One region of the Streptomyces sp. Rer75 genome, then DNA from elsewhere that is predicted to be linked to it. Evidence: riboswitches for the same ligand, from Rfam matches in the RefSeq annotation. Region 1 holds a riboswitch; the other holds the start of a gene.
The links. Region 1 has a riboswitch for glycine ahead of gcvT (glycine cleavage system aminomethyltransferase GcvT). Riboswitches for the same ligand answer to the same signal wherever they lie in the genome.
Positions count from the first base shown of each region.

Region 2: another riboswitch for glycine. It lies ahead of gcvP (aminomethyl-transferring glycine dehydrogenase); the one in region 1 lies ahead of gcvT (glycine cleavage system aminomethyltransferase GcvT).

Region 1 covers NZ_CP058693.1:6,858,000-6,861,207, reverse strand. The annotation lists gene HYQ63_RS29590 (AAA family ATPase) at 162-857, opposite strand; glycine riboswitch at 1,034-1,142, shown strand; gene gcvT (glycine cleavage system aminomethyltransferase GcvT) at 1,338-2,465, shown strand; gene gcvH (glycine cleavage system protein GcvH) at 2,612-2,992, shown strand; gene glyA (serine hydroxymethyltransferase) at 3,018-3,208, shown strand, end outside.
Region 2 covers NZ_CP058693.1:1,515,562-1,518,769, reverse strand. The annotation lists gene HYQ63_RS05805 (DNA polymerase IV) at 1-1,211, shown strand, start outside; gene HYQ63_RS05800 (PRC-barrel domain-containing protein) at 1,187-1,504, opposite strand; glycine riboswitch at 1,634-1,731, shown strand; gene gcvP (aminomethyl-transferring glycine dehydrogenase) at 1,921-3,208, shown strand, end outside.

The sequences.
Region 1 (3,208 bases):
GCGAAAGGCCATGGGCCGCCCGGGCATCTCCACAGCACTTCCTCACGCCGGGGCACGCCGGGGGCACATCGGGAGCGCGCGGGGGGGCATGCCCCCGGAAGGCGCCGTTACGTTCGGTCACCTTCCGGTGGCTTGTTTCTTACTGGTGCCCGACTCGCATGTCACTCGAAGGAGATGCCCCGCAGCCGGCTCGCGGTTGCCCGGTCCAGCAGAACGGCGGAAGCGCAGCCCTCGGGCGGCAGCCCGCCCTCCACCCGCGTCACCAGCCGGTCCATCGCCCGCCGGTGCCGCGCGAAGGCGAAGCCGGAGACGCCCCGGCCGCGGGCGGCCTGGCCCTCCAGGGCGACCGCGGGGTCCACGTCCAGCAGCACCAGATGAAGACCGCGGCCGGTGCGCCGGGCGTCCCGGGCCAGCCAGCGCCGCACCCAGGGCTGTGAGCCGCAGTCGTGGACGACGACGCTGGCGCCCGAGCGGACCGCCCGGTGCAGCCCCACGTAGTGGGCGCAGCGGACCAGCGGCCGGTAGACGGCGTACGGCAGCCAGCGGGGCATGCGTCTTTCCCAGGTCTCCCGGGTGTTCTGCGAGTCCACCCGCACCACGGGCCTGCCGCCCGGGTCGCACCCGGGGACGACCCGGCTGATCAGGGTCGACTTGCCGCTGCCGGGCAGCCCCGAGGCGATGATCAGGTCACGCGCCGGGTAGCGCAGCTCCGCCCCCACCCCGCCGCGCAGGTCGTGGACGGCGGCGCGGCGATCCGGTCTGACCGTGCCGCCCGACGGCGTCCGCTCGTGCGGCGTCCGCTCCTGCCGCGCGGGCAGGGTTCCTCGGGTTGTCGCGTATGTTCCCTGCCCGTGCACCGTGATCGTCCTCCAAGGTCGGTCAAGCGGCTCCGTACCCCGAGAGTGTCAAGAAAAGGTAATGGCCATCAAGGAGGCCCCGGCGCGACCCCGCTCACAGAGTGGGGGTTCCCTTCCGGAGCGGACGTGCGATGATGTCCGCGCCAACCGCATACGCCAACTGCATACCGGCCGCTTGAATCCGCGCGGGAGAGTCCTCGGTCACCGGCTCCGCCGAATTGTCCGAGGCGCCGAAGGAGCAAGCCCTCCCTTGAATCTCTCAGGCCCCGATACCGCACGGATGAGGCAGATCTGAAAAGCGGGTCACGCTGTCCGTGGCCCCACCCAAGGTGCAAGCCCGGCCAGTCCCGCCGCGCGGGAATGGTCACGGCGAACCTCTCAGGTTCCGATGACAGATGGGGAGGACGCTGTGCCGTCCTTGTCGTCCCATCCGCCCCACCCGCACGTCATCGCCGTGACCATGACCCTGGGAGCCGCACCATGACCGACGCCCCGCCCACGCCCCGCCGCACCGCGCTGGACGCGGTCCACCGTGCGCTCGGCGCCACCATGACCGACTTCGCGGGCTGGGACATGCCGCTGCGGTACGGCAGCGAGCGCGACGAGCACACCGCGGTGCGCACCCGCGCCGGGCTCTTCGACCTCTCCCACATGGGTGAGATCGCTCTCACCGGGCCGCAGGCCGCCGACGCCCTCGATCACGCCCTGGTCGGCCATCTCTCGGCGCTCGCCGTGGGCCGCGCCCGCTACACCATGATCTGCGACAGCGAGGGCGGCATCCTCGACGACCTGATCGTCTACCGGCTCGCCGAGCAGGAGTTCCTGGTCGTGGCCAACGCCTCGAACGCCCAGGTGGTGCTGGACGCGCTGACCGAGCGCGCCACCGGCTTCGACGCCGCCGTACGGGACGACCGCGACGCGTACGCGCTGCTCGCCGTCCAGGGGCCGCAGTCCCCCGGGATCCTGAAGGGCCTGACCGACGCCGACCTGGACGGGCTGAAGTACTACGCGGGGCTGCCGGGCACCGTCGCGGGCGTGCCCGCCCTGATCGCCCGCACCGGCTACACCGGCGAGGACGGCTTCGAACTGTTCGTCGCGCCCGACGACGCGGAGCGGGTCTGGCAGGCGCTGACCGAGGCTGGCGCCCCGGCGGGCCTGGTGCCGTGCGGGCTGTCCTGCCGGGACACGCTGCGGCTGGAGGCGGGGATGCCGCTGTACGGGCACGAGCTGGGCACCGACACGACCCCGTTCGACGCGGGGCTCGGCCGGGTGGTGAAGTTCGCCAAGCCCGGCGACTTCGTCGGCCGCGGGGCGCTGGAGGCCGCGGCGCGCGAGGCCGAGGCCCGGCCGCCGCGCACGCTGACCGGCCTGGTCGCCGAGGGCCGCCGGGTGCCGCGCGCCGGTTACGCCGTGCTGGGCCCCGATGGTTCGGAGATCGGCCGGGTCACCTCGGGCGCCCCGTCCCCGACGCTGGGGAAGCCGATCGCCATGGCGTACGTCGACGCGGAGCACGCCGCGCCCGGCAGCCCGGGAGTGTCGGTGGACATCCGCGGTACCCGGGAGCCGTACGACGTGGTCGCGCTCCCCTTCTACCGCCGCGAACGCTGAAACCTCCCTTTCTGCCGCCGCGGGCGCCGCGGGGGCCGAAACCTCCCCTTCTGCGACCGCGCGCGCCGAAACCTCCCGTGACCCGTCTGTCTCACCACTGAAGACCCGTTTCCCAAGCACTCCCCTCTATCCAGGAGAATCGGACCATGAGCAACCCCCAGCAGCTGCGCTACAGCAAGGAGCACGAGTGGCTGTCGGCCGCCGACCAGGACGGCGTGTCGACGATCGGCATCACCGAATACGCGGCCAACGCGCTCGGCGATGTCGTATACGTCCAGCTCCCGGATGTCGGCTCCACCGTCGCCGCCGGTGAAACCTGCGGTGAGCTGGAGTCCACGAAGTCGGTCAGCGACCTGTACGCGCCGGTCTCCGGTGAGGTCACCGAGATCAACGAGGACGTGGTGAACGACCCGGCGCTGGTGAATTCCGCCCCCTTCGAGGGCGGCTGGCTGTTCAAGGTGAAGGTGACGGACGAGCCGGACGGCCTGCTCTCCGCCGAGGAATACGCCTCCTTCTCCAACAACTGACCCTCCTTACTCGATCGGGACCCTGATGTCGCTTCTGAACAGCTCCCTCCACGAGCTCGACCCGGACGTCGCCGCTGCTGTCGACGCCGAACTCCACCGCCAGCAGTCCACCCTCGAAATGATCGCCTCGGAGAACTTCGCTCCGGCCGCCGTCATGGAGGCCCAGGGCTCGGTCCTGACCAACAAGTACGCCGAGGGCTACCCCGGCCGCCGCTA
Region 2 (3,208 bases), 5.3 Mb from region 1:
AGGCGTTCGTGGACCTGGAGGCGGGCGGCACCGAGTCCCGGGTGGCGGCGGCGCGGGCCGTGGCGGAGCGGCTGCGGGCCGACATCCGCGCGGTGACCGGGCTGACCGGCTCGGTGGGCCTGGCCGGTTCCAAGATGCTCGCCAAGATCGCCTCCGAGCAGGCCAAGCCGGACGGCCTGGCGGTCATCGAGCCCGGCACGGAGCGGGAGCTGCTGGACCCGATGCCGGTGCGCACCCTCCCGGGCGTCGGCCCGGCCACTGCGGAGGCGCTGCGCCGGGCCGGTATCCACACCGTCGCCGAGACCCGGGAGGCGGGCGAGGCGGAGCTGGTCCGGCTGCTGGGCCGGGCCCACGGGGCGTCGCTGCACCTGATGGCCAGCGGGCGGGACGAGCGGCCGGTGGTCGCCGAGCGGGACGCCAAGTCCATCTCGGTGGAGGACACCTTCGACGTCGACGTGACCGACCGGACCCGGGTGCAGCTGGAGGTGGCGCGGCTGGCCGACCGCTGTGTGCGGCGGCTGCGTGAGGCGGGCCGCTCGGGGCGCACGGTCGTGATCAAGGTGCGGCGGTACGACTTCTCGACGCTGACCCGTTCGGAGACCCTGCGCGGGCCGACCGACGACCCCGGCGTGGTCAGGGAGGCCGCGGCGCGGCTGATCGACGGGGTGGACACCACGGCGGGCGTGCGGCTGCTGGGGGTGGGCGTGTCGGGGCTCGCGGACTACACGCAGGAGGATCTGTTCGCCCAAGCCGCCCAGGCCGCCCAGGCCGCCCAGGCCGCCCAAGCCGCTGAGGCCGCTCACGACGCCGTGGAGGGCCCGGAGAGGGGTTCCGGCGCCGAGGTGCCGGAGCCGGAGGGCCCGGGCGCCTCAGAGGCCGCTGAGGGCTCCGGGAGGCCACGGGTGTGGCTGCCGGGGGCCGATGTGCGGCACGCGGAGTACGGGGCGGGCTGGGTGCAGGGCAGCGGGGTGGGGCGGGTGACCGTGCGGTTCGAGGTGCCCTGGTCGGGGCCCGGCCGGGTGCGGACGTTCGCCGTGGACGACCCGGAGCTGGAACCGGGCGAGCCCCTGCCGCTGGTCCGGCCCCCCGAAAGCGCCGAGCCCCCCGAGCCCCCCGGGCATCCCGCCGGGGCGCCGGGCGACGGGCCCGGTGGGAGCGAACGGCCCGGTGGGGGCCGGGGGCGGGGTCAGCCGGTGACGTCGAGCCCGTAGTGGTGGTAGAGCTGGAGCTCCTGCTCCGGGGAGAGATGGCGGCCGACGCCGAGGTCCGGGGCGTCCTTGATCAGCGCCCGGTCGTACGGCACCCGCAGCGTGTCGCCGACGACCTCGCTCGGTTCGAGCGGTACGAAGACGTCCCGGCTGAACAGGCCGGTGCGTACCGCCGCCCACTCGGGCTCGCCGGTCGCGTCGTCGAGGTAGACCTCGTCCACAGTGCCGATCTTGGCGCCCTCGCGGTCGAATGCCTTGCGGCCGATCAGGGTCCGCGGGTCGATGTCCGTCTGCACGCTCTCTCCCACAGGTGGCGATGATCCGGTGATACCTACCAAAAGCCACATCCTCGTACGCGGCCACTCGAGCACCTGGCGGCCAACCCCTCCCGGCAGTAGCCGCGCTGGTACGCTGGCTGTGGCTGCAGACCCCGTGCGGGAGAGTCCTCCGACAATGGAGTCGGAGGCGCCGAAGGAGCAAATCCTCCCCGGAATCTCTCAGGCACACGTACCGTGCGGGCGAGGTCACTCTGGAAAGCAGGGTGGGCCACGGGGAGCACAGCTCCGGAACCCCTCCTCACCGACGGTGAAAGCCGGTCAGGCACGAACGGGCCGGTGAAGCTCTCAGGTTGAGATGACAGAGGGGGAGGCCGTCCGGGCACCCGCGCCGCGGTGCCCCTCGCCGGTCGTCACAGACCAGGAGGCCCCCGCAGATGACCACCCACCGCATCTCGCTCGCCGAACTGGAGCGCGGTACTCCATTCGAGCAGCGTCACATCGGCCCCGACGCCGGAGCGCAGGCCAAGATGCTGGCCCAGGTCGGCTTCGGCTCCCTCGACGAGCTGACCGCCGCCGCCGTACCCGAGGTCATAAAGAGCGCCGAGGCGCTTCGGCTGCCGCCGGCCCGCAGTGAGGCCGAGGTCCTCGCCGAGCTGCGCGCGCTCGCCGACCGCAACCAGGTGCTGCCGTCCATGATCGGCCTCGGCTACTACGGCACCTTCACCCCGCCGGTGATCCTGCGCAACGTCCTCGAGAACCCCGCCTGGTACACCGCCTACACCCCGTACCAGCCGGAGATCTCCCAGGGGCGTCTGGAGGCCCTGCTCAACTTCCAGACCGTCGTCGCCGATCTGACCGGCCTGGACACCGCCGGGTCCTCGCTGCTGGACGAGGCCACGGCCGCCGCCGAGGCCATGGCGCTGTCGCGGCGCGTCGGCAAGGTCAAGGAGGGCGTCTTCCTGGTCGACGCCGACTGTCTGCCGCAGACCATCGCGGTGATCGAGACCCGCGCCGAGCCGACCGGCGTCGAGGTCGTGGTCGCCGACCTGACCGACGGCATCCCGGACGAGATCGCCGAGCGCGGTGTCTTCGGCGTGCTGCTCCAGTACCCGGGCGCCTCCGGCGCCGTCCGCGACCCGCGCCCGGTCATCGAGCGGGCCCACGAGCTGGGCGCGATCGTCACCGTCGCCGCCGATCTGCTCGCGCTCACCCTGCTGACCTCGCCCGGGGAGCTGGGCGCGGACATCGCGGTCGGCAGCACCCAGCGGTTCGGCGTGCCCATGGGCTTCGGCGGCCCGCACGCCGGGTTCATGTCCGTGCGCGCCGCCCACGCCCGCAGCCTGCCCGGCCGCCTCGTCGGGGTCTCGGTGGACGCGGACGGGGACAAGGCGTACCGGCTGGCGCTCCAGACCCGGGAGCAGCACATCCGCCGCGAGAAGGCCACCAGCAACATCTGCACCGCGCAGGTCCTGCTCGCGGTGATGGCCGGAATGTACGCGGTCTACCACGGCCCGGACGGGCTCGCGGGCATCGCCCGCCGCACCCACCGCTACGCCACCGTCCTCGCCGAGGGGCTGCGGGCGGGCGGCGTCGAGGTGGTGCACGGCGCCTTCTTCGACACCCTCACCGCGCGCGTCCCCGGCAAGGCCGCCGATGTCGTCGCCGCCGCCCGGGAGGCCGGGGTCAACCTCCGGCTGACCGACGCCGACCACGTGGGCATCG